Regions from separate parts of the Peribacillus sp. B2I2 genome, predicted to be linked through region 1. Evidence: riboswitches for the same ligand, from Rfam matches in the RefSeq annotation. Region 1 holds a riboswitch; each other region holds the start of a gene.
The links. Region 1 has a riboswitch for cobalamin ahead of ABIE66_RS27205 (ABC transporter substrate-binding protein). Riboswitches for the same ligand answer to the same signal wherever they lie in the genome.

Region 1 (8,098 bases):
AAAGATTACAGGCTGTCAGCATTAAACCATATGCCCAGTATGCATCAAGGATCCTGCGCAGCCCGATTAAGGCCAATAAATCGTTCGTGGATGATAGCAAGGTCTCGGATCACCATGCGATCATCCCCACTGAGCAGACTCCGCTACCGGGAAAACTGAGCGACAAAGAATCTAAAATCTATGATTTGGTCGTTAAAAGGTTTCTTGCCGTATTAATGCCGCCTTTTGAATATGAGCAAACGACCGTCACCGCAAAAATGGGACAGGAGACGTTCATGGCAAAAGGGAAGGTCGTCCTGAAATCAGGCTGGAAGGAAGTCTATGATCACCAATTCGACGAGGAAGAAGCTAAAGATGGCCTTGCTGAGCAACTGCTTCCGAACGTTCAAAAAGGTGACAGTTTATCCATTTCGACTGTGAAACAAACAGAGGGTGAAACGAAACCACCGGAGCCGTTCAATGAAGGGTCGCTTCTTTCGGCAATGGAAAATCCTGCTCGTTTCATGGCAGGGGAAAGCAAGGAACTCATCAAGACTCTGGGTGAAACTGGAGGGATTGGGACTGTTGCAACACGTGCTGACGTTATTGAAAAATTGTTCAATAGCTTCCTGATTGAAAAGAGAGGGAAGGGCCTTCATGTAACTTCGAAAGGTAAACAACTCCTTCAATTGGCACCTGAAGACTTACGATCTCCAGCACTGACAGCTCAATGGGAGCAAAAGTTAACAGCGATTGCCAAAGGACAGCTACCAAAACAGGCATTCATCGGCGATATGCGCACCTATGCCAAAAATATCGTTCAAGAAATCAAAAATAGTGACCAAAAGTTCAAGCATGATAACGTGTCAGGAACGAAATGTCCTGATTGCGGCAAGCTGATGCTTGAAGTGAATAGTAAAAAGGGAAAAATGCTTGTCTGTCAGGATCGTGAATGTGGCCACAAAAAAGGTGTTTCACGTGTAACAAATGCCAGATGTCCACAATGTCACAAAAAGATGGAAATGCGCGGTCAAGGAGAAGCACAGACATTCACCTGTAAATGCGGTTTCCACGAAAAACTTTCTTCTTACAATAAACGAAGAGGGCAAAATAAAAATCAAAAAGTATCAAAAAATGAAGTCTCCAATTATATGAAAAAGCAAAATAAAGAAGAGCCGATCAATACTGCCTTAGCGGATGCTTTGGCCAAACTGAAATTCGATAAATAAAAGAAAAGGGTCCTTCACTTTTAGCTTAATAGTGAAAGGGCCTTTTTTTTGGGGGGTATTTGAATGGGGCGGGGTGGGCAAATTTCCTTGTCGGCAGGTTTATCTTTCCAGACAAAAGATTGCCGCTTGATGAAGTGGCGAAATCCATATAAAAGTAAAAGCAGAAAAGGATGGAGCATTTGCTCCATCCTTTTCCATATATCACTGCTTCGGGTTAAATTTCATTCAGTACGGTGCCGTGTAATTCATATTCAAGTGTTTCGTCAGTTGTGTGTGTGTGTTTATCCGTATCTGCTAGTGTAAGCGTACTGAATGTCTGCTGATCACCCGGACTGAAAATTGCTTCATCATTCTCTGGATTCCATAGGTTGTAAATACTCATGATCAGTATCCTCCTCCTTTGGGCGAGAAGACTAGTAATTCCCTTTTTGGTTATCGACTAACTCTTCAATTGACTCTAACGCTGATCACCGGGACTAAACACCGCTGCGTCATTCTCTTTGTTCCATTGGCTTCTGATTGTACTCATCGTGCACATCATCTCCTTTGGTGAGAATGTCTTACAGTATTTATCTACCCGGATGGGACAGGTTAAAACATATATTTCAAAAAAATATTACTTTTCTGCGGATATATATATCGAAAAACATCATTAATTAAAACTTCTCTTTAAACAGAGTCAAAAAGTTGAAAGAAAATTAAATGGTTAATCTCATAATGTATTGTTCGCCGATACTTCCGACTTTTCTCATACCGGTATCTAGAAATCCGACCTTTACATTGGAAGCCCCTCAAAAACCTAAATAGGTAAGGCCATACCAACAGAAAAACCCTGTTACGACGCGGAGGTACCGCATTGTAACAGGGTTTTAAAATTAGCGTCCCAGATAGGAATCGAACCTACGACCTACAGCTTAGGAGGCTGTCGCTCTATCCTGCTGAGCTACTGGGACATATAAAAAAAGTCGACGACTTATTTATTATATTTCTTATAGGCAAACTTTTCAAGTTAATAGCAATAATAATTATGAAAAAATCATCTAAACGCTTAGCGGGTCTCTTATTTCTGTTTTTTCCTTTTTTTTCGTTAAATGGAATACTTTATTATTGGTTGGTTTTCTGGTACTATTATACTAGAAAAAAATAGGAGAATGATAGTGGGAAAATACAGAGTTTTACTGTTTGTGGCATTGCTGGGGATGTTAATTTTACCTGCATGCTCACAAGGGATTTTAGAGGGTATAGGCAAAAAGAGGGCTGCGCCGATTGCGGAAGATGACATTGAAGTGGTTGAGGCAGCGGAGAATGGCACCGGACAGGATTCAAAGGACGAACCGGAACAAATCGATACGAGAAATTGGATAAGGGCCGATTCTGCGGTTCAGTTTCCAATATTGATGTATCATAGCATTTCTGAAGGTAATGGCCTTCGGGTTCCAAGAGAGGAATTCCAATCACAAATGACTTGGCTTCGGGAGAATGGTTACTATACATTATCCCCTAAAGAAGCATTCCTCGTTTTAACCGAAAATCGGATGCCAAGTGATAAGTGCGTCTGGCTTACTTTTGATGATGGCTATACAGATAACTACACGGAAGCTTTCCCCATATTAAAAGAATATGATATGAAAGCAACCATCTTCATGATTGGGAAGTCCATTGATAAAGGTCATCACCTGACTGAAAATCAAATGTTGGAGATGAGCAGGAATGGGGTTTCGATCGAAAGTCATACTATCAACCATTTGGAGCTGAACCGGATGACGGCAGAGCAGCAAGAAGCGGAAATGGTTCAGTCGAAGGAGCTATTCGACCGTATCCTCGACCAGGACACGACAGTAATTTCCTATCCGGTTGGCCGGTATAACGAAGAAAGTCTATGGGTGTCAGAAGAAGCTGGATACAAGATGGCAGTCACTACCGAACCTGGAGGAGCTTCAAGGGACCAAGGGATGCATTCCCTGCATAGGGTTCGGATTTCACCGGGATTATCAGTCGAGGGATTTGCGTCCCTGATTGAAAATGCTTCTAATCATTGAAGATGGACGGGTCATTTCGAGGCAAGTCAGAAAAATCATATAATAATCGATTCTTACATGGTGTATAATGAAAGGCAGTGAAAATTATATACATATGAACGATTTGGTGTCTTAATGACTTAAAAGGGAAGTTGGTGAAATGCCAGCGCGGTCCCGCCACTGTATATGGGAGCCAACGGATGTTTACCACTGTATGAGATATGGGAAGGTGCCGTTGACGATGACCATGAGCCAGGAGACCTGCCAAAATTCGTACACCTGTAACCTACGCGGATGGGAAGGTGTGTGGCAGACCCTAAAGAGTCCGTAATTATATTGTTGCCATACAAGCATCTTCCGTTTAACGGGAGGTGCTTTTGTTTTGGGGTGCATCTTCCGATAATGCGTTTTGTTCATTAGGTGTGAAGAAATTAAAAGAAAAAAAGATTGTGGGGAATGAAAATGAAGAAGATTTTTGGTCTGATACTGGTGATGTTGCTGACTGCAGGTATGATGGTTGGCTGTAGCGATGCTACTAATGAAGGAAAAGAAAAGCAGGAAACGAATCATGCCAAACAGGAAGTTTTCCCGATTACGATTAAAGATGCAACAGGCGAAAAGGTGACGATAGAACAAAAACCGAAGAAAATCGTTTCGTTGATACCAAGTAATACGGAAGTTGTCTTTGCACTTGGCTTGGGTAAAAAAGTTGTTGGTGTTTCCGACTATGATAATTATCCGGAAGAAACGAAAGAAATTGAAAAAGTTGGCGGAATGGAAATGAACACGGAGATGATTGTCTCCTTGAAGCCCGACCTTGTTCTTGCCCATGCATCCAGTGCCCATAATTCGAATGAGGGTTTGCAGCAGCTTAAGGATGCTGGAATTGCTGTCCTCGTAGTCAATGATGCACAAAGCTTTGACCAAGTCTATGATTCTATAGATATGATTGGACAGGCAACAGGGGAACATGATAAGGCAAACGGAATCGTTACGGACATGAAAACGAAGCTCAAGGATATTCAGGAAAAAGCCAAATCCGTAAAGGAAGCGGATAGGAAAACCGTTTTTGTGGAGGTTTCACCGTCACCTGAGATATATACACCTGGAAAAAATACCTTCATGAATGAAATGCTTCAAATTATTTCAGCGGAAAATGCAGCTGCTGAACTGGACGGATGGGCAAAAATTGATGAAGAGTCTATGATTGCTGCAAATCCGGATGTCATCATTACAACGTATGGTTATTATACAAAAGATGCAGTAAGTCAAGTGAAGGGCCGAAAAGGGTGGCAAGACGTAAATGCTGTGAAGGATGACCAAGTCTTTGATGTCCATTCCGACTTGGTGACCCGTTCCGGTCCACGCTTAATAGAGGGAGTAGAGGAACTTGCCAAATCAGTCTATCCGAACCTATTTGACAACTAAATGGATGATTGCTTATTTGATTGCGTTATTATTTTTGTTATTCGCAATGACGATAGGCATTTCCTTTGGTTCGGTGCCAGTACCGATTCCTGTACTATTACAAATTATCGGCAAGGAGATTTTTCATTTACCGATTTCAGATGATCCGGATGTAATGCTTACGAATATTGTGATGAACATCCGCTTGCCGCGTGTGTTGCTAGCGGGTTTTGTTGGGGCATCACTTGCGATTTCGGGAGCGGGGTTTCAGGGCCTGCTCCGGAATCCGCTCGCTGACCCTTACACATTAGGTATTTCATCAGGAGCATCAGTCGGTGCCGTATTGACAATATTCTTGAATATATCACTACCATTCATCGGTTTATATACTCTTCCGGCATTGAGCATCGTATGCTCAGTGCTCACGATGTTCTGCGTACTGGCTTTTGCAAAAAAAATGGATCGATCGATGAAAGTGGAAACGATCATTTTAACGGGAATCATTTTCAGCTCGTTTTTAAGTGCCTTCATTTCATTGATGATTGCGCTGACTGGTGATGAATTAAGACAAATCATCGGCTGGCTGATGGGAAGCGTTTCAATGCGCGGATGGAATTATATTGCAATCATTTTGCCGTTTTTTATTATTGGTTCGCTGATCTTGATGATGAATACGAGCGAATTGAATGCGATGACTTTCGGGGAAGACCGGGCAAAACACTTAGGTGTTAATGTTAAGCGGCGGAAAATGTGGATTTTGATAGCCGGTTCGATGTTGACAGGGGCAGCCGTTGCCGTTTCAGGGGCGATTGGCTTTGTAGGATTGGTCATTCCTCATTTTGTCCGAAAGATTTGGGGACCTGACCATAAACATTTGCTTCCGTTGTCATTGCTGGTAGGAAGCGGATTCCTAATATTGGCGGACTTTGTAGCACGGTCGATCATTGCCCCATCGGAACTGCCGATCGGGGTGATCACTTCACTTATCGGGGCACCCGCATTCGCGCTGATTTTATTAAAGAGACGGAGAGAAGGGTAAGATGGATGCTTGAAGTTAAAGGGTTAACAGGTGGATATGACAACAAAGCTGTTTTGGACTCTGTTACTTTTGATGTACATAAAGGGGAATTATTCGGGATTCTTGGCCCAAATGGCAGCGGAAAAACGACGCTTTTAAGTATGCTTAGCGGGGTGCTCGATTATACGGGCGGAAGCATACGGATAAGAGGAAGGGATTTGAAGGATTATTCGTCAAAACAACTTGCACAGGTCATTGCTGTGCTCCCTCAGCATTCCTCATTAGCTTTCTCATATACGGTAAAAGAGACGGTCTCACTTGGGCGATATGCCCATCAAACAGGTTGGTTCCATAGTTGGTCCGCAGAAGATGAAACGATTGTCCAACGGGTTATGGAACAAACGGGAGTAGCAGATTTTCACGATCTTCAATTTGAACGATTATCAGGCGGGGAGAGACAAAGGGTCTTATTGGCACAGGCACTTGCCCAAGAACCGGAAATCCTTTTTTTGGATGAGCCTACGAACCACTTGGATCTTTCCTATCAAAAGGATCTTCTTGATCTAATGAGGAAAATGGCAAAAGAGCAAGAGTTGACCGTTATTTCAATTTTTCATGACTTGAATTTGGCTGGGTTATATTGTGATCGGCTTATGTTGCTTGAAAAAGGGAAAATTTTGGTTGTGGATGTGCCGAATGAAGTGCTCCGACAGGAACGGATTCAGGGGGTATATCGTACGACGATCGAAAAACATCCACATCCCGCCCTTCCGAAACCGCAAATGTTCATCGTTCCGGAAAAGCATGGCTATGATACTATCCCATTGGAAATTGATGATTCTTATCTGACAGTCGGATCTGAAATGATTCAATTGAATTCCCCGATCCCGCTTAGAACGATGTCTTCTGGAGTGACTGGTTCGGGGACGGGATGGCATAAATATTTCGTGAATAGGCATGTCCATCATGGATATGATTGCGAGGATCATCATGTTGAAATGGCTGACTATTTAAAAACTCATGGATTTGACCCGCAGCAAACGGTAGGGATGATGACGGCTGTCTTTCTCGATACGGTTGCCTTCAAGTTATTAAGAGCTGAAAATTTCAAGGTTTTTATCATCGTGACCGCTGGTGTAGGGAATGCCATCGACGCATCTTTAGCTGACCGACATTCTTGGAGTTCCGCTCCAGGAACGATAAATACATGGATCTTCGTAAATGGGCATTTGGCAGAAGAGGCTTTCATCCACAGCATAGTTACTGCGACCGAGGCAAAAGTAAAAGCGCTTCATGATTTGCATGTCTTGGATAAGGTGACAAATACATGTGCAACAGGAACATCGACAGACAGCATTTTGATTGCGGCAACTCAAAGAGGGGCAAAGCTTCAATATGCAGGCACCATCACTCCGTTAGGGAAGCTGATCAGCCGCGGTGTATATGATTGTACAGTGGAAGCATTAAACAATAATCGGAAACGGATTGAGGATTTATGATTTACCATCATCTTTTTGCGGTTACGCTGGCGTTTTTTCTTGATCTATTAATTGGTGATCCGCCAAATTGGCCGCATCCAGTCAAATGGATAGGAACGATGATAAGCAAGTTTGATCAGGCATTCAATAGAGGAACACATAAGAAGCGGAATGGACTCTTCATGTTGTTCATCGTCTTATCGGTGGTGTTATTGATTACTGGTCTTACCGTCTATTTGGCTTATCGTATCCATCCGCTTGCAGGTATCCTTTGGGAAGCTGTTGTCATTTCCACTACGATAGCTCAGAAAGGCTTGAAGCATGCTGGAATGGATGTTTGCCATCCGTTGAATCGAGGGGATTTTCCTGAAGCGAGGCTAAAGCTTTCCTATATCGTGGGCCGTGATACTGCGGATCTTGATGAATCCGAAATAGTCAGGGGCACCGTGGAAACCGTAGCGGAAAATACCAGTGATGGGATTACAGCCCCGATGTTTTGGTCAGCCATTGGCGGTGCGCCGCTAGCGATGGTGTACAGGGCGATTAATACCTGCGATTCCATGGTAGGGTACAAAAATGATAAATATGGGCAATTCGGCTGGGCTTCAGCCAAGCTCGATGATATCGTCAACTGGATTCCCAGCCGCCTCACCGGGTTCCTGATGTTGCTGAGCTCGAAATCCGGCTATCATGGATTTGGTGCTAGATGGAAGATATTATTCAATGACGCAAAAAAACATCCAAGCCCGAATAGCGGGTGGTGTGAAGCAGGCGTTGCTGCCATTTTGGGAATACAGCTTGGAGGCCGGAATATGTACAAAGGAATTGTTTCCGACCGTGCGAGGATGGGAGTTCCGCTTGTTCGATTGGAAGCAAAACATATACCAAAAACGATTACCATCATGCATCGGTCATCTTTTCTATTTCTACTGATGCTATGGCTAGGGGGACTTATTCTTGACGTTACCT
Region 2 (8,098 bases), 4.7 Mb from region 1:
ACCGCTTTGAATCTTTCCCATTTTCGTATTGTATTTTAGTATCCCCTCGATAAGTCGATTACGTTGATGAAGTCTTTTCCAGCTTTCAGGTATTCACGCATGTTTTTTTCGAATATCGCAAAGGTTCTTGGTAAATATTCTCCGCTTTTACTTGAAAGATGCGGTGTGACCGTAACGTTTTCCATCTTCCAAAATGGATGCCCTTTTCCTAAAGGTTCCGGATCAAATACATCCAAGATGGCATGAGCCAATTCCCCTGCTTCCAATGCTTCGATCAACACTTCATCGTTAATAAGATCACCGCGGCCAATATTCACGAATACGGCGGTTTCTTTCATTGCTTTAAAGTGTTCTTTTTGCAGAAGGCCCTTGGTTTCATCAGTACTTGGCAGGACGGATACGATGTAATCGGCTTCCGGTACGGCTTCCAATATATTATCCAGTGTATAAAGGCGATCGATGGAATCCACTGGCTTCCCGCTGCGGTTCACCCCCAGTGTCGTCATCCTAAAGGCTTTCCCCAAACGGGCCACTTCTCCTCCAATTGCACCGGCACCAAGAACGAGCATCGTTTTGCCATTCAATTCCCCTACTTCAATCTTTCTATGCCACAGTTCTTCCCTTTCATTCTTCATAAGCAGTTTCAGTTTCTTTTCATATTGTAAAAGCATCCCTATCGTATACTCGGCCATTGGGATTTTATGAATGCCTCTTGCGTTCGTCACCAAAATGCCGCGTTCCTCAATGGCTTTAAAAGGCATTAATTCCAATCCTGCACTCATGACCATTATCCATTTTAAGTTCGCCGCTTTCCCAATGATTTCTTCATTTAAATCCTCACCGTATGTAATCAAGATTTCCGCTTCATTAAGTGGCTCATCCGTCCATCCTTCTTGATAAATGAAGTTCAAATCAGGAAATGCGTCCATCATCTTCGTTTGGATGCTTTCATTCGGAATGATTGTTGAAAGTATTAACATGTTTATCTCTCCCTTTTAATTAACATAAAAAAACACGGGCTCTGTGTGTCCCGTGCAACTTTCTCTGAGGAGGTATTCCCTTAATAAAGCATATTCAGGTGTCCCCTTTTTGAGTTGGACAAAAGCCTTAGCCTTAATAAAAAAGGCTTTGTTTTAATGAATTTGGGTTTAATGCATGTAATTCAGGCAATATGAAAATTCCATCCCTTCTGATCAGCACATCGTCAAAGTAGATGTCACCACCGCCATATTCAGGACGCTGGATCAAGACCATATCCCAGTGTATAGATGAACGGTTTCCATTATCCGCTTCTCCATAGGCAAGTCCCAGAGCCAAGTGCAGACTCCCGCTTATTTTCTCATCGAATAATGTATCGTCCATAGGTTCCAATATGTATGGATTGATTCCAATTGCGAACTCCCCGATAAAACGGGACCCTTCATCGATATCCAGAATCCGGTTCATTTTGGCAGGTTGATTGGAAATGGCTTTAATGATTTTCCCCTTTTCAATGTTTAATTCCATGTCACTAAAGGTGATTCCTTCATAGGTTGTGGGTGCGTTGAAGGATATCCTTCCATTGACGCTTTCTTTTATGGGTGCCGTAAACACTTCCCCATCAGGTAAATTCTTTTTGCCGGCACATATGATGGCCGGCATACCTTTGATGGAAAAAGTCAGATCTGTCCCCGGTGAAACGATCCTGACTTTGTCAGTCCCTTCCATCAATTGCTTTAACGGTTTCAATGCCGCCTCCATTTTCCCGTAATCCATAGTGCAAACTTTGAAAAGGAAGTCTTGGTACCTGTCGAAGTTCATGCCGGCTTTTTGCGCTGATGCGTTGGTGGGATATTTAAGTAAGACCCACCGTCGGTTGTTTACATAGAAAAGAGTGGGAGAATTCATAGCTTCCCCTTGAATACGTTGCCTCTCGATGGGAACATCAGTCATTTCCACGTCGTTTTCTTCACTGGTGATGATGATGACCGCATCGATATCCGTATACTTCTTCAAAGCCCATTGCGACGATGTATCAAGTTGTTCCTTCACATTCCCTTGTAACAGATGTCGGCTAATCTCATCGTCTTCGAGTTCTATATATGGATAAGCACCCACCCTGTATATTTCATCAATCAGCTCTTTCAACAATGGTTTCGTGTTGATATGGCCCCGGATGAGGATTCTCTCTTTTGGCTGTAATTGTATCGAATGATGAATCAGCCTGGCCGCAAGCTTCGTTATTCGTTCATCCTTCATCTGCCTGTCCCTTATTTTTCTAGGTCTCGAAGAGTTTCAAGCGCTTCTTCGACGTGGCCTTTGACTTTTACTTTACGCCATTCCTTGACTATTTTACCTGCCTTATCAATCAGGAAAGTTGAACGTTCAATGCCCATATATTCCTTGCCGAAATTCTTTTTCAATTGCCACACATCAAATGATTCAGCCGCTTCATGGTTTTCGTCAGCTAGCAGCAGAAAAGGCAATCCATGTTTTTCGATGAATTTTTCATGACGTGCCGCCGGATCTGGGCTTATACCAATGATGACAGCGTTCAATTCCTCGAATTGTTCATTGTGGTCCCGGAAATCACAGGCCTCCGTCGTGCATCCTGGCGTCATGTCTTTTGGATAAAAATATAAAACGATGTATTTCCCTTTAAAATCCGATAGGGAAACCATTTCACCATTGTTTGCAGGGAGTTGAAAATCAGGTGCTTTTTCTCCAATTTTAACAGTCATATTGAATCCTCCATTTCCTTCATTATGGTAAGAGTACCCAATAATCGAAAGAAACACAACTTTCATTTATCCTTCCTATCTTTATGCTCCAGATCGATCACCGTCCGAATCACGAACGCTGCCGGGAGTGTGTACCCGATGAAAGCCTGAATGGTAGCTATCATCCTGCCCATTCCAATTGGGGCTATATCTCCATACCCTACAGAAAACATGGTCATCGCGCTAAAATAAAAAGAAGTCTTCAACTGTTCATAGAATGTGCCATCCAATCGATTGCCCATATCAAGAATCACCGAATGATTCTGAAGCTCGTATAATAAATAAATCAGTGCAAATCCAACTAATATCGTCGCATATAAATTGCCAAGCCACAGCATATCCTCCAGAGAAAACTTCTTTCCTCCCGACTCAACAAGAAATAACGTCCGAATGCTCATCACCATGCAAAAAATGATTCCTGCAATCAAGATGTAGAAAGTCATCCCCTACGCCCCATTTCAAAACGCCACTTCCTTTATACATACTCCCTGTCCTAACAATATATTCTTTTTTAGGAACAGACTTCAGCCTTATCACTCACACACCCTAAAGGCATTTGTCAAAATGTCGGGAACGTTTCCCGATTTTTTTCATGTTGACCCTTTTGGTCGGATATGTTAAGATTATCTAAATTTTTATAATAGTTTTTATTTTATAAATATTTGGTACCTGCAATCAGTTTATCAGCAGGTTTAGTGAAATTTCATATGTGGAAATAGGTTCCTAATTTTCATTAGGATTAAAAGGGAAGCCCGGTTTGATTCCGGCACGGTCCCGCCACTGTAATGGGAATGTTAGCGCCATCCAATATGCCACTGATCTACGGATCGGGAAGGCTCGCTGCTAATGATATTCCCTAAGTCAGGAGACCTGCCTATTTCGACAACACTGTTTTAACCTACGGGAGATAGGGAGGTGTTAGGGACCTTATAATTATAAGGGGCATTCTGCATGTCTCTTTATTTTAAGCATTTCTAACTTTCTCTTATTGACAGTTAGGGGTGCTTTTTTTATTGTTTTTAAACAAATCAAAGGAAAGTAGGAGGATGAGAATTTTGAAAAGCAGTAATTTGGGGTACCCGCGAATCGGGGAAGATCGTGAATGGAAACGTACATTGGAAGCATATTGGTCTGGGAAAATCGATGAACCAAAATTTACGGCACAACTAAAAGCCATCCGTTTAGGCAACTTACAAAAACAAAAAGATCAAGGCATTGATATCATTCCTGTCAACGACTTCACTTTCTATGATCAAATGCTCGATATGTCCGTCATGTTCGGTCTTGTTCCTGAACGTTACTCTGCCTATGAAGGCGGAAGCGTTCCCCTTTCCGTTTATTATTCAATGGCTCGCGGGAACAATGATGAGGTCGCTTCCGAAATGACGAAATGGTTCAATACGAACTATCACTATATCGTCCCTGAATTAAAACTGCCACAGCTGACTTTAACAGAAAATAAACCACTTGTAGCATATCGGGAAGCCAAGGAAAAGCTAGGGATTGAAACGAAGCCCGTGTTAATCGGACCTTATACTTTCATCTCCCTTTCCAAAGGCTTCAAAAAACAAGATATCCCTGGCATAATCCTGCGCCTGCTTCCTCTATATACGCAAATCCTGCAGGAGTTGGAGCAAGAAGGCGTGAAGTGGATTCAAATGGACGAGCCTTCTCTTGTTTCATCCATTTCCAAAGATGATATGCAAACTGTTACTTACCTCTATGAAAAACTGAATGAAGCAGCACCAAACCTAAACATCATGCTGCAAACATACTTTGATGCCGTGGAACACTACCAAGAAGTCATCGAATTACCAGTTCAGGGAATCGGTCTTGATTTTGTACATGATAAAGGAAGGAATCTAAGTAATCTTGAAGCATCCGGCTTCCCGAAGGACAAAGTGCTTGGTGCAGGTGTGATTGATGGAAAAAACATTTGGCTTTCTGATTTATCGAAAAAGATTCAATTGATCGACACTCTAAAGAAAAAAGTAGCCGAAGACCGAATCTGGCTTCAACCCTCTTGTTCCCTGCTTCATGTTCCAGTGACCGTTCGTAATGAAACCGCCGTTTCAAAAGAAGTGAAAGAAACCCTTGCTTTCGCCGATGAGAAACTTGAAGAAATAACACTCTTGGTCAAAGGGAATAATCAGGGCTTTGAAGCAATCGCCGATAAGGTCGATGCTAATAAATTAACGGTTCAGACGTTAGCTAGTTCAAATGCACGGAATCATAAGAGTGTACAATCCAGTGTCGAAAAGGCTAAATCAGAGCATGTTGGACGTCAGCTGCCATTTAAAGAACGTTACCAAAAACAACAGGAATTTTTCAAATTGCCTTTTCTACCTTCAACAACGATCGGTAGTTTTCCCCAGACATTTGAAGTTAAGCAAGCACGCGGGAAATTCAAAAAAGGAGAATGGAGCGCTGCGCAATATGAAACATTCATTAACGAAGAAATCGGCAGGTGGATCGACATTCAAGAAGAAATCGGCTTGGACGTTCTCGTACACGGGGAATTCGAACGGACGGATATGGTTGAATACTTCGGTCATAAGTTAGGCGGATTTGTCTTTCTAGAAAAGGGCTGGGTACAATCCTATGGGTCTCGCTGCGTAAAACCACCAGTCATTTATGGCGACATCTATTTCATCGAACCGATGACAGTCAGGGAAAGTGTATACGCACAATCACTTACGAAGAAGACCGTAAAGGGAATGCTTACAGGTCCTGTCACGATTTTGAACTGGTCATTTGTCCGTGATGATATTTCCAGGGAGAATGTATGCTACCAGCTGGCACTTGCTTTGGAAAAAGAAGTCATTGCATTGGAATCGGCAGGAATCAAAATGGTCCAAGTTGATGAACCTGCACTTAGGGAAGGTCTACCATTGAAAAAAAGCGATCGCGATGAGTATTTGAACTGGGCTGTGAATTCGTTCTTGATATCCACATCAAGCGTGGAGGATACAACGCAAATTCACACGCATATGTGCTATTGCGACTTCAACAGTTTCATGGATGTCATTTCTTCCTTGGATGCCGATGTAATTTCCATCGAAACATCCCGTAGCCATGGAGAGCTTGCTTCCGCATTCGAGGAAAAAACGTATGAAAAAGGTATTGGCCTGGGTGTGTATGATATTCACAGTCCCCGAGTTCCAGCAGTGGAAGAAATGGTCGATATGATTGAACGGGGCATCAAGGTATTAGATAAAGACCAGTTTTGGATCAATCCCGACTGCGGCCTGAAAACAAGGGGTATCCCGGAAACCGTCGCCTCCCTGAAAAACATGGTCGAAGCAGCAATAATCGTCCGTGAAAATCTTTTAGCCCAAACAACAGGCAAATGATTGAAAAGGAAAGCGGCTTATCAAATGCCCATCCAACACAGCAGTCACGGACTTTCCTAACCGACCTTGTTTTTCCACCGGATACGAACCATCATAATACCATCTTTGGCGGGAAAGTAATGGCTTATGTTGATAAAATAGCCTGTATTTCAGCTATGCGCCATTGCCGAAAACCCGTTGTGACTGCTTCAAGCGACTCTTTTGATTTTTTGGCCCCCATCAAGACAGGGGACGCAATTAACCTTGAAGCTTATGTCACTTGTGCCCATCGCACATCAATGGAGGTATTCGTGAAAGTGGAGCGTGAGAACTTATTAACAGGTGAAAAGCAGCTTACGGCACGCGCTTTTTTAACGATGCTGGCCATTGACGAAAACGGTAAGCCGACAATCGTACCTCAGGTCATTCCGGAAACGGAAGATGAAAAGCAGCAATATGTTCAAGCACAAGCAAGATATATTGAAAGAAAGAATAAACGCAAATAAACAAAAACCCCTTCAACATGAATGCTGTTGAAGGGGTTTTTTTAGTTTCCTGCCCCACGGTACCTCTTCACTCCTTGATTCCATATGAAAACGGATATCATGAAAAAGGCAACCCCGATTACAGGTGTGGCAAATGCATACGCATACCACTCTTCTTTTCTAAGGAAATAAGATGCCGGATAAACACCAACAAACGCGAATGGCAGCACCCATGTAAGGATAAAACGAATGACCTTATTATAAATATCAACAGGATAGCGACCGTAGTTCCCGATATTGTACATCATTGGCATGATGGATGTTTTCGCATCCGACCAGAACCCAATGCTTGCTATCGCTACGAATATGGCTGCATAAGCAAGAGCCCCTCCTATTGCAAAAATGATGAAAAGAATCGGGTCATACCACGCAAGCTCCAGATCCAATGAAGCCCCCGAATAGAATATAATGATCAAACCGGTCACAACGCCAAACAACGATTCTAGCTCGATTCTTTCTAAGATGACTTGAAAGAGGCTATGTATCGGTCTTGTTAATATCCGATCCATTTCACCTTTGACGATATAGCGATCATTAAAATCCCAGATGTTGAAAAAGGCTGAAAAAAGGGCGAATGGGATAAGGAAGAATCCATAAATGAATATGATTTCTTCACGGCTCCACCCGCTTAAAAATTGGGTATGTCCAAAAACGACTAAGATAAATACCAGATTCACGACCTGATTCAGCAGGTCAGATAGGATTTCCATGAAGAAATCGGCTCTATACTGCAATCTTGTTTTCATATACTGACTCACATATTGAAAAAACATCGATACATAAAACATCCCGTCAACCTCCTTGAATAATCAGCTGTTTTTTTGCGACTATCCATAAAAGCTGAATCGGTATTATAAGAATGATGCACCAAATTAACTGCTGTAAAAGCGCCATGCCAATTTCGCCTGAACTGTACCCGTTCGTAAAAATCATGCTTGGTACATAGCTGATCCCTTGAAAGGGCAAATATTTCATCACTTCCTGCGCCCATATCGGATAGAAACTGATGGGCAGCAGCAGACCGGAGAATAAATCAATGATAACCCTTTTAGCCCGGATCAATCCGGCATTATTATATAAGAAAAAGGTAGTGATTCCTGTCAATAAGTTAATTTGTGTATTGATGATGAAGCTGAACAGCAAGGAAATGCCGAATATCCCCCACGTAGCTGGCTCGTGTGGCAATTCAATAGGAAAAATGAAAGCTACCAGCAGCATTCCCGGAATCGAGAAGAAGAAGAAACGGAATATCCCCTCCCCAAGTCCTTGCATCGTTTTCATGCCTAAATAGTTATAAGGACGGATCATTTCAATGGCGACCTTGCCGTCCTTAATTTCAGTGGCGATTTCGCGGTCAATATTATTGAAATAAAAAGCACGCGCCATCCATGCAACAGCGACGTAGGTTGTCATCTGCATACTTGAAAGTCCTTCGATGGAGCTTTTTTCTCCATATATCGCA
Region 3 (8,098 bases), 4.4 Mb from region 1:
ATTGATGAAGAAATTGAAAATGCAGCAAGGGTTGACGGTGCCGGCGAATGGAGATTGTTCCTGTTTGTATCCCTTCCATTGGCAGTCAAATCCATCGTCACAGGTGGCATATTGAGTTCTGCACGTGCGTTGGGGGAATTCGGGGCCACACTTATGTTTGCCGGAAACATTCCCGGACAAACACAAACGATACCAACCGCGATTTATATCGCCATGGACTCCGGGAATATGACATTGGCATGGCTATGGGTTGCGGTAATCATCGTCATTTCATTCATTATGCTTTTTGTCGTGACGTACATAAAATGAATGCTGTTTCTCGAAGCTGCTTATGAAAAAGAGAGGTGCGGCCTCAATGTCTTCTTTATGGGTGAAGCCGTTTTTTTCATAAAGCTTCCGAGCAGGCAGGTTCATTTTACCGGTCGATACGGATATCGTATCCCAGCCACCTTGTAATTGAAGAGCAGTCAACAGGGCGTCCGCAATACCCTGCCGAAAATAATCGGGGTGGACGACCATTCGGCAAATACGCATTAGCCTATTTTCCTTTGTATAGGATATTGCTCCTGCTAAGGCATCCCCCTTTAAAAAGCATATGAACGATTCATTACATTGAATGAAATGTTCATATGTTTCCAATAATGGAGGGATATCGGCATAGCCGATCATATCCGCTTCCACCTTATAGGATGCTTTTTGAAGTTTATAAAGCTGCCGGCCATAATCGGAGTCCAAGTCCCGAATTTTCATGATCAATCAAATCACTCCCTTTCATTACATTATAATGGAAGAGGGAGATTATTGTTTCTTATCAGTCTGTGTTATAATCGACAAACAATATGAACTAATGAAATGAGGAAGAAATTTGTTAACATTTGAAGAAAAATTGAGCATCATTGAAACTTTTCCGGAATTACAGCGAAAAGACGTTTCATTGGGACGTGTGAATTTCCATTATCCGGAAAGTGTCCAGGAGAAAAAGATCGTCGTTCAGCATTTGCATCCTAATGGAAATGGATTCGTTTATGCCGGCCATATGAGAAAAAAAGATACTGACCGTAAAGGGTTCATCAATATACGTGACTATAATGAAGCGGAATTAAAAGAACTAATCAAAAAAAGCATGGAATATCTTTCTGAACCTCCTGTTGAAATCGAGGAAGAGGAAAACGAGTTCGCTAGGTTGGAAGGAACATGGATTGGACGTGAAAAGCAAGAGCTTTCACTTGAAAGGGAAGACCAACTTTGGAACGTGTATTCAGGTTCGAATCTGGAGGAGTGTTTCGAGAGTCCAGTAGAGGCGGAACGCTACTTATTGGACGAAGGCTTCCGTCAAAGCAAGAAGCGAAAAATGTAGAATTTTAGGATAATTTGTCGGTTGAATTACTGTGATAATCATGTTTTTTTTGGATTTCCCATGATATAATATGAGTAATTATTTTTGTTCGGAATAAGTTTGATAGAAGGATTTACTGTTATAGGATTCCTCTTGAAACATTATCCAGAACCAAAAATAGTAATAAAATGGATTTTTCCAAACACAGGAGGAACTATCATGGTACAAGGTAAAGTAAAATGGTTTAACGCAGAAAAAGGTTTCGGTTTCATCGAAGTTGAAGGCCAAGACGACGTATTCGTACATTTCTCAGCTATCCAAGGCGACGGCTTCAAAACGCTTGAAGAAGGCCAAGAAGTTTCTTTCGAAATCGAGCAAGGCGCTCGTGGACCACAAGCAGCTAACGTTCAAAAATAATTGAACGCATATAAAAAAAGACTCCGATTCTGGAGTCTTTTTATTTTTTTCCTTGTAAGGGAAGCCACGTTCATGCTTCTTTTTTTTCGGCCATTTCCTTCAATACTCTGTCCAATTTTTCTTCGATCCGTTTTGAACGATTAAAATGCCCTGTCAGGTAAAACACAATGAATATAACGAATACGACAAGCACTAGCATAAAAAGGATAGGCAGGAACTGAGTTATATTATCAGACATGTTTATCTCCTTTTTTCCTTCATTATACTTCATGTTCACCCTTGCTATGATACACGGAACTAAGTTTATTTTAAAAAAACTGAAAGGGATATGCGAAAATGCATATCTCCTTTCAGTCAGTTCAGGAATAGCGAGGCGAACTTTTGAAGTCTGGACAAGTCCGATTCTTGATACATTTGTTCTATCTTCAATGTCACCAATAACTGGCTCTTGGCAAATAACATGTCCCGGAAATGATCTACCGCCCCACAAAAATGATTGTAGTTGGTTTCACCAGTTCCGAATACTCCCGTTTTAAGATGAGCAATTGACAGCTGCTCCAGTTCTGTATAAAGTGCTGCTGATTTAGCAGGCAGCTCGCCGTTTCCCCATGTATAGGTACCAACGATCAATGCATCGTAATCCGGTAATGTACGTAAATCGAATTCATTCATTCGATATAGTTCAGATTTAGGTAATAGGGAAGCGATGGCTTCAGCAAGCGCTTTTGTATTGCCTCCGGCAGAATGATAGACAATGGCAACTTTATAGCTCATCGAACCCATTGCTGGCATTTACTTGACTGTATGTCCTAGACTTCTGTTCGAAGAAATCGGTTTTGGTAAGGCCGATGGATTCATCATCGAACGTTTTGATCCATGGCATCGGGTTCTCGCTATATTCTTTATACAAGTTTTCAAGGCCTAGCATGCGTAACCGTTTGTTGGCTATATATTCGATGTATTCATTGAATTCTTCCAAATCGAGATCGGCTTTGGTTTGGATATCTTCAAGCATATATTCAGACCATTCCTTTTCGAGTTCGACGGCTTTTTCAATCGTTGTATAAATGAACTTCGTGTTTTCTTCATTATTTAACTCAGGATATTCATACATCAAGATTTGAACGAGCATTCCAATGAAATCGAAATGGACCATTTCATCGCGATGAATATAGGATATCATCGTAGCCGAACCGGTCATAAGGTTCTGGCGTCCTAAATTATAATAGAAAGCGAAAGCCAAATAGAAATAAATCCCTTCGAGGTTCGTTGAATGGATCAGTGCCTCGAATAAATGCTGGGGGCTTGGATCGTCCACGAACGTTTGATAGGCATCCACGATCGGTTGATTACGCTTTATTACTTCAGGATGTTCTTTAATGCGGTCGAAAAGCTGTTTTTGCTTGCCTACTGGGATCAGGGAAGCAAGGATATAGGAATAAGATTCATTATGGATGGATTCCTGCTGGGCCATATTGGCCAGGATAGCTTTTGCCGCCGGATCTTTGATGTACCGAAGGATTTCTACTAAAGTGGGCGTTTGTAGACTGTCCATTCCAGCAATCATCGTAAGGATATCAAGAAAAGCGTCCTGGATATCTTCGTCCAATTCGCCCCACTGCTTTTTATCCTGAATCATGTTCACGCTCGATGGTTTCCAAAAGTTATTGATGAGCTGAGTATAGGTATCATAGAATTTTTCATACTGAATATCGTTCCAAAGGAGAAAGCCTGAAGCTTCTCCTTTGAAAACACCTGTCGCTTTAGTTGGATGCGTTGGTTCCAGCATCCGGATCTTTTTGATATGATTTGTCATTCGTGAAAACTCCTTTAAGAGTAGATTACTGGGTTATGGTTGTCGTTAACTTGAACAGCTTTCGCAGGCATTGTCATATTCGGAAGAAGTTGAACGAACATAATATGTTGATTTCAACCCGGATTCCCAAGCGGTTAAATGTATATCCAATAGGACCTTGGCTTTGATTGTGTTGTGTACATACAGATTAAAGCTGATTGCTTGGTCAATATGGCGTTGGCGGGCAGCATTTTGCCTGATGCTTTCCAGTTGATCCAAATTAAATCGGGTCTTTTTATAATATTCATACGTATTTGGCGTCAAGCCTGGTGCGGTCACCTTGAATTTAAAGTTTTTCTTTTCCTCGTAAAATTCAATTTCATACAAAGGATCGATCCCATCCGTGGAATTACCGATCTTGGCAGTCGATGAATTGGGGGCAATGGCCATTAAATATCCATTACGGGTCCCGTGTTCCTGGACGTTTGCTTTTAAATCCATCCATTTTTGATCCGTATAGTCACGCAGTTCGAAATATTCCCCTGTATGCCAATCCGATCCTTCGAAATATGGGTACGTTCCTTTTTCCTTAGCCAATTCATTGGATGCCTTGATCGTTAAGTAAGCGATCTTTTCGTATAATGCATCGGCATATTCAACTGCCTCATCCGATTCCCAATAAATATTCTGTGTGGCAAGTAAATGATGCCATCCAAACGTTCCTAAACCAATTGCCCGGTAACGTTTGTTCGAGATGGATGCTTGCTTGACCGGAAGATTATTCACATCGATTACGTTATCCAGCATCCGGATCTGAATGGGAATCAACCTTTCCAAAACATCGCTGCTCACCGCACGGGGCAAGTTAATGGATGAAAGGTTGCAGACAACGAAATCGCCGCTTTTACGAACAACAACGACATCTCCATCTTCTGTTTCGTATTCATCGGTGATCGTCGAAGGGCTTAAGTTTTGAGCAATCTCGGTGCAAAGGTTAGAACAATAAATCATACCTTTATGTTTATTTGGATTCTTCCGGTTCACTTCATCGCGGTAGAACATATATGGTACGCCTTCTTCTAATTGAGAAATCATGATGCTTTTCATGATGTCCATCGCATTGATCTTTTCAAAGCTATAGTTTGGAAGCGAACCATTTTCTGCGGCCTCGACAGCAAGTGCATAATGATTCCTGAAGCTTCCTTCGCCTTTCTTCTCGTCGTAAAGGTCTTCAAGTGAGAATCCAAGGGTTTGCTTGACGGTATGCGGATCGAAAAGATACCATTCTTTTCTGTCACGTACAGCCTCCATGAATAAATCAGGAATGCATACACCCGTAAAAATATCATGGGCTTTTAATCTGTCATCCCCGTTTTGCGTCTTCAAATCAAGAAAGCTCATGATATCTTTATGCCAGGCATCCAAGTAAATCGCGATGGCACCTTTACGTTGCCCCAATTGATCGACACTGACAGCTGTCTGGTTGAATAGTCGAATCCAAGGAGTCGTGCCGGAACTATTTCCAGAGAAACCACGGATATCGGAACCAAGCGAGCGGATCTTACCAACGTAAAGACCGACACCGCCACCGAATTTTGATACTTTTGCGGCATCGTAGTTAGATAGGTAGATACCATCAATGGAATCTTCAATTGCGTCGATAAAGCAAGAGCTTAACTGTCCATGCGTTTTTCCTGCATTGGAGAGTGTAGGTGTCGCAACAGTCATATAAAGGTTGGACATTGCCCAGTAAGCTTCTTTGATAAGTTGCAGGCGGTGCTCCGTTTTTTCCAATCGCATGATTTCCATCGCGATGATCATGAAGCGCTCTTGGGGCAGTTCGTAGACCTTGTCCTTTTTTGGGCGGGCTAGGTAGCGATCGTTTAATAAGTAGATGCCTATGTAAGAAAATAATTTATCCTTTTCCGGGTCGATCACCGAACCCAATTCCTCAATTTCCGCTTTCGTATAAGAAGAGAGCAGTTCTGATTTATAGATGGGGTAACGCTGGCCTTCTGAAAGTTGGGAGAGTTCCGTGATCAGTTCATAGAATGGGCCATAACTTATGCCTTCATAACCTCGATTAGCTTGTGCATCCCTATACATCGCATTCAACAGTTCTGCTGCAGCAACGAACGTCCAATCGGGAGCATCGATATCGACACTTTCCAGAGCGAGCTGAATCAGTTTCTTTGATGCCTGTTCTTCGGTTGAGTCACTTTTGCGATCAAGCCATTTTGTAAAACGCTTCTTGAACTTTTCCATATCGAGACGGCCTTCAAATTCCTTCGATAACATCTCAAGCTGGATGGAATTCGTGTCGGTGTCATTTTCACTTATGGTAGAGTTATATGTTTGAGTCATTAATAATCCTCCTTGTAAACTTCCGCTAAAATAAAAAAAAACCGCCCAATGAATTGAGCGGATCAAACGATAGAATAAAAGAGCCATGAAAAAATAGCCATTATGCTATCGTTTCATCATCTCAATCCCCGAAGAATAAGAAACGTGAAAAATTCAAGGCAGGTCTCCTGACTCATGATCATCCTACTTTGAGTCCTTCCCGTATAGAGAGCTATACAGTGGTTTCTCATTTCGTCACATTTACAGTTGCGGGGACAGTTCCGGGTTCGCACCGGATTCCCTTTTCAGCCATCGCTGGCACCTTGGATTACAAAAAATTCTATATATAGTTATTAGTGTTGTTTGTGTAATCAATATCTAGTATTTCTGCTTATATTATCGTAAGCCATATACGATGATAATTCAACTAATATATTTGAGAAAAACCAACCCTTATCTATTGACAAAGGGAAGGTAGAGGGTGAAAGAATGAAAGATTTTATTGGGGAATGGGTAATTCAAGCACTGAATTTAGGGGATTTTGTGTTAAAATAAAGTGTATAGTAAAGGTGGCTCTCCTTTATTGCGATAAGGGGATTCGCGGAAAAATATTTATGAAAAAGGAGATAAAATCTTGGAAAAAGTATTAGTTTTTGGACATAAAAACCCGGATACAGACACAATCTGTTCAGCAATCGCTTATGCAGATCTGAAAAAGCAGTTAGGTATCAACGCTGAACCAGTTCGTCTGGGTGAAGTGAATGGTGAAACTCAATATGCGTTGGACCACTTCAAATTCGAAGCTCCTCGTCTTGTGGAAAAAGTGGCAGGGGAAGCTGATGGCGTGATCCTGGTCGATCACAATGAACGCCAGCAAAGTGCTGAAGATATTGACCAAGTACGTGTGTTGGAAGTTATCGACCATCACCGCATCGCTAACTTTGAAACAAGCGATCCTTTATATTACCGTGCGGAACCAGTTGGCTGTACGGCAACCATTTTAAATAAAATCTATAAAGAAAACGGCGTTGAAATCCCAAAAGCGATTGCAGGTCTTATGCTGTCTGCCATCATTTCGGATTCTTTATTGTTCAAATCGCCGACCTGCACGGATCAAGACGTTGCAGCAGCTATGGAACTGGCTGATATTGCGGGAGTCAACGCTGAAACATATGGTTTGGAAATGTTGAAGGCGGGAGCTGACTTGAGCGACAAAACGATTGCCCAGCTTATCACTCTTGATGCAAAAGAATTCTCCATGGGCATGGCTAAAGTGGAGATAGCTCAGGTCAATGCTGTTGATCCGAACGAAGTCCTTGCTAAGCAAGCCGAACTAGAAGCAGCCATTGAATCGGTCATCGCTGTGAAGGAATTGGATTTATTCCTATTCGTAGTAACGGATATCCTGACCAATGATTCTGTTGCCTTGGCTCTTGGTAAAGCAGCCAACGCAGTGGAAAAAGCATATGACGTTTCATTAAACAATAACATCGCCGTCTTAGAGGGCGTTGTATCGCGTAAAAAACAAATCGTGCCGGTCTTAACGGGCGTATTCAGTAAATAATATAGGGAAAGGGGTGCTCATTAAAAACGTGGGCATCCTTTTTCTGTACATGCAAAAAAAGACTCAACCATCCATTTAAAGGTGTTTGAGTCTTTTTTCTTAATTCAAAGTTTCCTTTTCTTTTTCATAGGCGATGACAATCAGTTCTTTATTGGCTTCCTCGCCAAGTTTGCTTTCAAAGCTTTTCAGTTCATTCAATAAATCTGGTGACAGATTTGCTGCCGTATAATCCTGCTCGGATGTCATGCTTTTCGCTCCTTTCAAAAGGAAATATTCCATGTTATCTATTTTGTCGGTTTGAAAAGTTTCTATTCAGCAGAGTTTTACTTCTTCAAGAAATTTTACTTTCGGATGTAGCGAGTTTTTCCAGCAATAACGAACTTTCCTCATCGAGGCCTTGCACCTGGACAGGTGTACCTCGTAGCTGATATTTTAGGACAACCGTATCAACAGCACCGACTGCAGAAGCATCCCATATTTTAGAGAGGGAAAAGTCGATGATGATTGCATCGGCTTTTTCCTTGAAATCAAACTTCGAAACAAAGTCCTGGACCGAAGCGAAAAATATTTGTCCGCTAATACGATAAGTGATTTTCTTAGCATGGATGTCTTCCGTTTTCTCAACAGCCACTTTAGAAATTTT
Region 4 (8,098 bases), 3.1 Mb from region 1:
CGCCGACTCGGTTACAACAGTTGCCAAAACCTTGAATCCCACCTGCTGCATCTCAATCGCTAATTCCCGCGCATCACTTGTACCCGCCAAGAACAAAATCATTTTGACGTACCCACCTCTTGCCCATCGTGCTGATGGTCGTGGTCATGATGGTCGTGGTCATGATGGTCATGGTCGTGGTCGTGATGGTGATGATGGTGGGCATGTCCATGTTCCTCGACATATTTTCGATAGTTTTCCAAATCACGTGCCCCACTTGATCTGCCTTCACTAGCTTCAATTACTCGTTCTTGCAGAATGTTCTGTAAGGTTGGATGATACCCAAAATACTTCGCCAAAATAAATTCCCGATCAAGATATTGCTCTTGATAGCCTTTCAGCATATCCTCCATTCTTTCCATTAACACCCCCGTGAAGAGGAAATATGGCAGCATCACTATTTTTTTTGCACCCAACCGGATGCATCGTTCAATGCCTTCATCAACATGCGGGTCCGTTACACCCATGAACGCTGTTTCGACCCATTTAACGTTTAATTTTTCCCATAATAATCGTGAAATTTTATATATATCACTATTTGCATCAGCATCACTGCCCCCTCGGCCAATTAGCAATATTGCTGTCTCAGCCTGTTCCGAGGATGTATCGAAGCCGGCTTCCTCAAGTCGGTCTGTCAGGATCGTCAATACATCATGGTGGACCCCGATCGTTTGACCATATGTGAATTTCACTTCTGGATATTTGGTTTTCCCATCCTCTATTTCAGCTGGGATATGTAATTTCGAATGTCCTGCATGCAACAAAATGATTGGTATGACGATAACTTCCGTAGCCCCTCGTTTTACACAATTATCAATGCCTTTTGATATATTCGGTGTCGCAAATTCCAGGAAGCACGTTTCTACCAAAAAACTGTCATCCATTGCCGGAATCATATTTTTAATAAAATGAACGACTTCTTCGTTTCCCGAAGCCAGGCGGCTTCCGTGTCCTACAAACAAAACTGCTTTCATTTACTTTCCCCCTCTTGATTAGTCTTCACAAGGCGCAGGCTCTATGTTTATTTTGGGAGCAATGTCCTGATAAGAAAAATTCTGTATCTTTTTTGAACGTTTGAAGTATTTAAAAAGCCGCTCATTTGGATGGGCATTTTGCTTATACTCCCCGACAATGTCCGTAATCAATTCAACAAGCCGTTCCGGTTCAATGCCTTCAGCTACCGGCTGACCTGGATGGGCCGTTCTTCCAACCGGTTTAGCTCCAAGAAATAAGTCGAACTTCCCTTTTCGGAAAACAATCCCGATGTCATCCATCACGGCACTATAACAAGCCATTCCACACCCATTAAATCCGATGTTCAGTTCCTTAGGCATTTTCATTCCGCCAAGCACCCGGTGTATTTCATCCGCATATGGTATGGATTCCGCTTTTTCACCATCACAGAAATCACAGGCTTTTAATGTCAGTACATCTCCAATCGGCGATAATAGAAAGTTTGCTGATTGCAATTTCCCCGTAATGACTTCCGGGTCCGTTGTCGGGATCTTTAAAACGATCTTATGATTTGGCGTGTATTCCATCGTTCCCTTTTCCCCGACAACTTCCGCAAGTGTCATCATTTGTTTGGGAGTGAATTGTTTATTCGCCACACCTGGACTTACGGCAAGTTCGAATACCGACTCCATTTTTTGCTGGACAATCGGCTTAATGGATTGCTGAACGGTTTGACCCTTCACTCTTGACAAGGCTTCCATTGCCATTTCAAAAGAAGCGGACTTCTTTTCTGGTGCTTTTGTAAGTAATCCAACTCCTCCAGCAGGCTCGGTTAAGGTTTCTTGCATGGAATCGGCTTCTTGATCTAATGCCCACGGTTCTGCTTCTTTTTGCAGACGCTGATGCGGCTTCAATGTTTGCTTTTCCGAATTCAATGTATATTTCCTCTGATAACCTCTTGGTGTGATGATTTTGTCATCGTATAAGAAGGTGGATGAATTACCGATAATGACGGTGGTCAACATTCCAATATCGTGATTCAACATATCTTTCAAATTGGTTATGACAATATCCTGCCGATCGCGATAAGCACTTTTCACCAACCCGACTGGTGTATCTGGCGAACGGTAGCGAAGGAGAATTTTCTGTGTTTCAACAATTTGCCTAGTCCGCCTGCCGCTGCGCGGATTATAAAGCGCAATGACAAAATCAGCCATTGCAGCTGCTTCCACCCTTTTAGCGATTAGGTCCCAAGGAGTTAAATGATCACTGAGGCTGATCGTACACGAATCGTGCATGACTGGTGCCCCAAGTAAAGACGCACAAGAGTTGATTGCAGAAATACCAGGAATGACTTCAATGCCCACTCCAGTTTCTTCTTTCCAACCTTTTTCAATCAATACTTCATAAACCAACCCTGCCATCCCGTAAACTCCGGCATCCCCACTGGAAATGACAGCCACTTTTTTTCCCAACTCCGCTTGTTTTACTGCTTCCTGAGCACGTGATACCTCTTCAGTCATCCCCGTACTAATGATCGTTTGATCTGTAAGCAGACCCTGAATGAGTTCAACATAAGTTTTATAACCAATGATGTAGTCACTTTCTTGAAGGGCTTCGACAGCACGTTTGGTAATGTGTTCAAAATTCCCTGGTCCAAAGCCCACGACGAATAATTTACCGTTTGTACTCATTAAGACATCTCCTTTTACGATTTGTTCTTTGAAATACCCGTATGAGCAGGAAAATCTGGATTAGGTTTCATTTCCCCATCACTGAATTGGTAGATCATCTGTGGGACATATTCCCCATCATCGATATTGCTGACAATCTCCCGACCGAAATCAGGCGTATCCACTCTATACCATTTCCCTTGGGGATAGGCAATCACAACGCAGGCATCCTTACATCTTCCGTTACAGCGTGTCCTGGTTGTATGAATTTTCAAATCCAGTCCCTTTGAAGTAATTTCATCGCGAATCGCTTGAGTTACTTCTTCCCCGCCCTTTTTCATGCAACTGCTTCCATTGCAAATCAACAAATGCGTATTTGTACCCTTCAAGTTCCAAGTAGTCATCTTCTTCCTCCTGAGTTCAGGGAAAAGGCAAAATAAAAAACCTTAACATAAGAGTCAAGGTTTAAAAAACTATATGAATGAGGAGCCCTCCGCAAATATGCTGAATCTCCAAAAATCGTCATAGTCCTTCTACCTTTCCCTCCGAAAAGTATCATACAATTTAAAAAGCAGGTTTCCTGGCTTACGCTTCATTTTACTTTGTCCCTTCCCGGCTTTAAGCCAGTGGTTATCGACAAATTCATCAGCGTTTACAGTAGCGGGGGCTGCATCGGATTTTCACCGATTTCCCTATTATCCCTTGCATTTTTCACACAAGAGCACTTTTAAAATGAAATATTTGGTTTTATTATACAATTATAGCTAACCTTATCTATCATATAACAACTTTAGCAAAATTCAATAGTTTATTCCGACTGTTTAGAAAAGTTTAATAGTGTAAATCCAGCCATAAGCCTTTCCTCTCTGCAATCTTAGTCAAAAAAAAAAAAGAGAGTGTAGCTGGAATTATTTCTTTATGGTACACTATACGAGAATTTTCGAAATAATTACATAAGTTTTATGGTGTTGAATTTCTCGGAATTCAGCTTAAAAGGGAAGCCGGTGAAAGTCCGGAGCGGTCCCGCCACTGTAAAGGGAAGTCCTATTACGTTAACATTAATCCACTGTCAAATGAGATGGGAAGGATGTAACGGGACAATGAACCTAAGCCAGGAGACCTGCCATGAAGCGTGAAACTGTTTCAGCCTACGAGGATGGGTGTGCGGATCAGGCAGAATGGCCCATATTGGTTTAAGCTGCAAAATTCCTGTTCATTACGCACTTCTTTCTTTTGAGAGAAGTGCTTTTTATGTTGGGCGCCGCTTTTCTTCTAAAGTTTTGATCAGAAAAATTAAAGGTGTTGAAAGGAGAAAGAATGAAAAGAGTCAATTGGAAAATTCTTTATTTTGTCATTTTACTGCTTCTTGTCCCAAAACGTGCGATGGCCATGCATATCATGGAGGGCTTTTTACCAATTGAATGGGCCATATTTTGGTGGGCCGTGACCCTTCCATTTCTAATCTTGGGTTACCGGTCCATTAGGTCCAAAGTAAGGGAAAACCCAGAAACAAAAATGATGCTCGGTCTATCGGGTGCATTCGTATTCATATTATCTGCCTTGAAGATTCCTTCCGTTACGGGAAGTTCTTCACACCCTACCGGAGTTGGTTTAGGTTCCATATTATTCGGGCCATTGGCCATGAGTGTCGTAGGCTCCATCGTTCTATTATTTCAAGCTGTTCTACTGGCTCACGGAGGATTGACGACATTAGGGGCCAATGCATTTTCCATGGCTGTATGCGGACCTTTCATTGCTTGCTTTGTCTTCAAGGGCGCAACTAAATTGGGGTGGTCTTTTTCGCTGGCCGTTTTCTTGGCAGCTGCTTTTGGCGATTTAGGAACCTATGTGGTAACTTCCGTTCAACTTGCACTTGCTTTTCCATCCGAGGTAGGTGGATTCATAGCCTCATTCAATAAATTTGCTGGAATATTCGCCCTGACCCAAATTCCCTTGGCAATCAGCGAGGGATTATTGACAGTGGTTGTGATGAATTTCCTGAAAAAATACAATCTAGGCGAATTGAAATTGCTGCGAGTTTTATCTAAGGAGGCCCGTTAACATGAAAAAAAGTTTATTGCTGCTTTTCCTGGTCGTCATTCTTGCCACCATACCGTTAATAACCCAGCAAGGAACGGAATTTGGCGGTGCCGACGGCGAGGCTGAAGAAGCCATCACTAAAATTCAGCCGGAATACAAGCCTTGGTTTAATAGTATTTGGGAGCCGCCAGGTGCGGAAACCGAGAGCTTATTATTTGCGCTGCAAGCTGCAATCGGAGCTGGTTTCATTGGATACTTCATTGGCGTAATGAGACAAAGGAATAAACAAACCAAACAAGAAATGAACGAAAAATCGAAACATGTTACTCATTGATAAATATGCCTATTTCAATGGGCTAAAGGATGTACATCCATTGGAAAAGATGATTTTTGCACTCTCCCTTATGCTGTTTTCGTTAACGGTAAGGGATTTGGCCGTTTCGCTCATCACTTTTATGGTGATGAGCGCTTTAATCATTTTTGTGGCAAAAATCCCGCTTTTGTATTATCTGAAATTACTCTTATTACCAGGATTCTTTCTATTATCAGGCACACTTACCATCCTTTTTTCTATCTCCAGTACATTTACTTCGATACCGAATATTTGGTGGTCCTGGAAAGTCGGAAATTGGCAAATTTTCATCAGCGATGGCAGCATTGGTACAGTGATCAATTTGATCACTGTCGTATTTAGCAGTATAAGCTGTTTATATTTCTTAACCTTGACTACACCCATTACCGTCATTCTATCCGTACTGCGAAAACTTAAAGTGCCTTCCTTATTGATCGATTTAATAGAATTGACCTATCGCTTCATCTTTATTTTTTTAGATACAGCTTTGGCCATTCACTTAGCACAAGCTTCACGACTGGGATATGGTTCGGTAAGGCAAGGCATTCGATCTCTCGGGTTACTAACCTCATCATTATTTTTGGGAGTATTCCAGCGCTCTGGGCAATTGACGATGGCCATGAACGCAAGAGGATATCAGGAGAACCTTTCTTATATCGAGGATACTTACACCTTTTCCTCAAGCAATTGGCTGATCGCCATTGTAATACTAGGAAGCTTAATCCTTATTTATGGATATATGTAAATTGGAGGCAATTCAAAAATGGAAGAAGATATCTTTAATATAGAGGGCCTCACGCATCAATACGCAGACGGGACGTTCGCGATAAAAGATCTTTCACTACTGATTCAACAAGGTAAAAAGATTGCATTATTAGGCAATAATGGAGCCGGCAAATCGACTCTATTCCTCCATTTAAATGGTCTTTTACAACCAACATCAGGAACAATCAGATTTAAAGGCAAGAAAATGAAATATGACCGTAAAGCATTATTATCATTACGAAAACAAGTCGGAATCGTTTTTCAAGATCCCGACTCCCAGCTTTTTTCCGCTAATGTTCAACAGGATATATCGTTTGGACCGATGAATTTAGGATGGGATAGAAATGTAGTCCAGGAGAAAGTGCAATGGGCGATGGATCAAACGGCAGTAACGGAACTGAAAGACAAACCTACCCATTTTTTGAGCTTAGGGCAAAAAAAACGTGTCGCCATTGCCGGGGTACTTGCCATGGAACCAGATGTCTGGCTCTTAGACGAGCCTACCGCTGGATTGGATCCTTATTTCTCCAGACAGATCATGGCTCTGCTGGACAGTATCCACCACCCAGACAAAACGATAATTCTATCAACTCATGATGTTAATTTAGCCTATCAATGGGCTGATGAAGTCGTTGTCATGAACGATGGTAAGGTCATATACCAAGGGGACCCTGTATCCGTTTTTCATGATGAAGACATTTTGATGAAGGCTCATCTCGAGAAGCCGTGGGTTTTTGAAATGTTTCAAGCCCTCCTTCAATCAAGAATACCCGGAGAAAAGGAACTTGTCCCAAGAACGAAGGAAGAGTTGCTTCAAAAAATCGAGACAGAAAAAATTTATTAATTAAAATCCCCTAGCTTGTTTCATCATTCAAAAAGCTAGGGGATTAAATCGTTATATCCTTAAATATATCAGTCGAAAATTCTTGACCCTAACCAAAAAACAAGTCATTTCCTTTCTTCCTCAGATCCTTCTTTTTTAATCTCGATATCCTTTCCGTTTACATCATCAATGACAGCTTTTATCTCGCCTTCTGCATAAGTATCCGAGACTTGTTCGTGGGTTGTAGCCAATCCAGAAGATAAAGTATCTTCCCGTTTATAGTCGCTGACATCATATATTCTTCCTGCGATTTCTGAAGATTCATTTTTTGATTGCTTGCTATCCATTGTTTTCACTCCCAGTTTTCAAATTGTCCAATCATCGATTGACAGCAGTAATAAAGACAAAGGTATTTTGTGTAAAAAACAAAGCAATATTCAATAATGATAAAAAAAGGAGGAAAAAAGGCTGATTTTACTTATTTTCAATCAATTGATTTCACAAAAAAAACTTACAAGCAAAATCCCTTCACAAGGACTTTACATGTAAGCTTAATGAGAGTTTAGCTCTCCTTCTTCACATCCATATTATCGGATGGATCACCCCAACATTCCACATTCTTCAAACCTTTAATATTGTTCACATGGAAAACGGGATTTTTTCCACTTTTCTTTTGCTTTTGATAATCCGCCAGTGCAGCAAATGCAATCTTCCCTAGTAATGCTATGGCGATTAGGTTGATAATGGCCATAAGGGCCATCAGCAAATCAGCAAGTCCCCAAACAAATTCAAGTGAGGCAAGCGAACCAAATATCACCATCCCTACAACTGCGATACGATAGATGTTTAGCCAAACCTTATTTTCATTGATGAAGCCGATATTCGACTCCCCATAATAATAGTTACCCACAATGGAACTAAAGGCGAATAACAGTACAATGATGGCAAGGAAAATACCAGCCCAAGATCCCAATGCGGTTCCAAGGGCATTTTGGGTAAGGACGATTCCATCCGTTTCCTTCGATGTATAAAGACCTGAAAACAAAATGATGAAGGCAGTCGAACTGCAAATGATGAGCGTATCGACAAAAACACCAAGAGACTGAATGAGACCTTGTTTGACAGGATGACTGACATCGGCTGTCGCGCCAGCATTAGGTGCACTACCCATCCCGGCTTCGTTTGAAAATAGGCCGCGCTTGATTCCCTGCATCATGGCTGCTCCCAGTACTCCGCCAGCCACTTCTTTTATTCCATCGAATGCACTTTCAAAGATCAAAGCAAAAACACTCGGTAACTCGGTAATATTCATGATGATGATGATCAACGCCACTATCACATAGGCTCCTGCCATGATTGGGACAATGACTTCAGAGACCTTTGCAATCATTTTGATCCCGCCAAAAATGATGACAGCCGTGACGATAGCCAGGATGATTGCCGTAACCCACT

Region 2: it holds a riboswitch for cobalamin, as region 1 does, so the genes downstream of both, metE (5-methyltetrahydropteroyltriglutamate--homocysteine S-methyltransferase) here and ABIE66_RS27205 (ABC transporter substrate-binding protein) in region 1, are expected to answer to the same signal.
Region 3: it holds a riboswitch for cobalamin, as region 1 does, so the genes downstream of both, ABIE66_RS05470 (ribonucleoside-diphosphate reductase subunit alpha) here and ABIE66_RS27205 (ABC transporter substrate-binding protein) in region 1, are expected to answer to the same signal.
Region 4: it holds a riboswitch for cobalamin, as region 1 does, so the genes downstream of both, ABIE66_RS11680 ((2Fe-2S) ferredoxin domain-containing protein) here and ABIE66_RS27205 (ABC transporter substrate-binding protein) in region 1, are expected to answer to the same signal.

The regions. Positions count from the first base shown of each region.
Region 1 is NZ_JBGCCB010000001.1:5,443,399-5,451,496, reverse strand. It holds partial or broken gene ABIE66_RS27225 (DNA topoisomerase III) at 1-1,208, shown strand, start outside; gene ABIE66_RS27220 (hypothetical protein) at 1,423-1,590, opposite strand; tRNA gene ABIE66_RS27215 (tRNA-Arg) at 2,088-2,161, opposite strand; gene ABIE66_RS27210 (polysaccharide deacetylase family protein) at 2,408-3,247, shown strand; cobalamin riboswitch at 3,335-3,509, shown strand; gene ABIE66_RS27205 (ABC transporter substrate-binding protein) at 3,689-4,654, shown strand; gene ABIE66_RS27200 (FecCD family ABC transporter permease) at 4,659-5,672, shown strand; gene ABIE66_RS27195 (heme ABC transporter ATP-binding protein) at 5,678-7,150, shown strand; gene cbiB (adenosylcobinamide-phosphate synthase CbiB) at 7,147-8,098, shown strand, end outside; gene cobD (threonine-phosphate decarboxylase CobD) at 8,087-8,098, shown strand, end outside.
Region 2 is NZ_JBGCCB010000001.1:760,834-768,931, reverse strand. It holds gene ABIE66_RS03855 (D-2-hydroxyacid dehydrogenase) at 36-980, opposite strand; gene ABIE66_RS03850 (aminopeptidase) at 1,114-2,238, opposite strand; gene bcp (thioredoxin-dependent thiol peroxidase) at 2,250-2,720, opposite strand; gene ABIE66_RS03840 (potassium channel family protein) at 2,783-3,202, opposite strand; cobalamin riboswitch at 3,460-3,651, shown strand; gene metE (5-methyltetrahydropteroyltriglutamate--homocysteine S-methyltransferase) at 3,806-6,112, shown strand; gene ABIE66_RS03830 (acyl-CoA thioesterase) at 6,109-6,597, shown strand; gene ABIE66_RS03825 (ABC transporter permease) at 6,639-7,424, opposite strand; gene ABIE66_RS03820 (ABC transporter permease) at 7,429-8,098, opposite strand, start outside.
Region 3 is NZ_JBGCCB010000001.1:1,077,586-1,085,683, forward strand. It holds gene modB (molybdate ABC transporter permease subunit) at 1-309, shown strand, start outside; gene ABIE66_RS05440 (GNAT family N-acetyltransferase) at 271-750, opposite strand; gene ABIE66_RS05445 (hypothetical protein) at 866-1,357, shown strand; gene cspD (cold-shock protein CspD) at 1,556-1,753, shown strand; gene ABIE66_RS05455 (hypothetical protein) at 1,824-1,991, opposite strand; gene ABIE66_RS05460 (flavodoxin domain-containing protein) at 2,108-2,545, opposite strand; gene ABIE66_RS05465 (ribonucleotide-diphosphate reductase subunit beta) at 2,517-3,569, opposite strand; gene ABIE66_RS05470 (ribonucleoside-diphosphate reductase subunit alpha) at 3,615-5,912, opposite strand; cobalamin riboswitch at 6,053-6,232, opposite strand; gene ABIE66_RS05475 (manganese-dependent inorganic pyrophosphatase) at 6,526-7,455, shown strand; gene ABIE66_RS05480 (hypothetical protein) at 7,555-7,701, opposite strand; gene ABIE66_RS05485 (SulP family inorganic anion transporter) at 7,787-8,098, opposite strand, start outside.
Region 4 is NZ_JBGCCB010000001.1:2,330,973-2,339,070, reverse strand. It holds gene cobK (precorrin-6A reductase) at 1-102, opposite strand, end outside; gene ABIE66_RS11690 (sirohydrochlorin chelatase) at 99-1,013, opposite strand; gene cobJ (precorrin-3B C(17)-methyltransferase) at 1,032-2,687, opposite strand; gene ABIE66_RS11680 ((2Fe-2S) ferredoxin domain-containing protein) at 2,702-3,070, opposite strand; cobalamin riboswitch at 3,220-3,410, opposite strand; cobalamin riboswitch at 3,613-3,808, shown strand; gene ABIE66_RS11675 (energy-coupling factor ABC transporter permease) at 3,984-4,727, shown strand; gene ABIE66_RS11670 (energy-coupling factor ABC transporter substrate-binding protein) at 4,729-5,040, shown strand; gene cbiQ (cobalt ECF transporter T component CbiQ) at 5,027-5,803, shown strand; gene ABIE66_RS11660 (energy-coupling factor ABC transporter ATP-binding protein) at 5,822-6,667, shown strand; gene ABIE66_RS11655 (YozQ family protein) at 6,772-6,993, opposite strand; gene ABIE66_RS11650 (alanine/glycine:cation symporter family protein) at 7,209-8,098, opposite strand, start outside.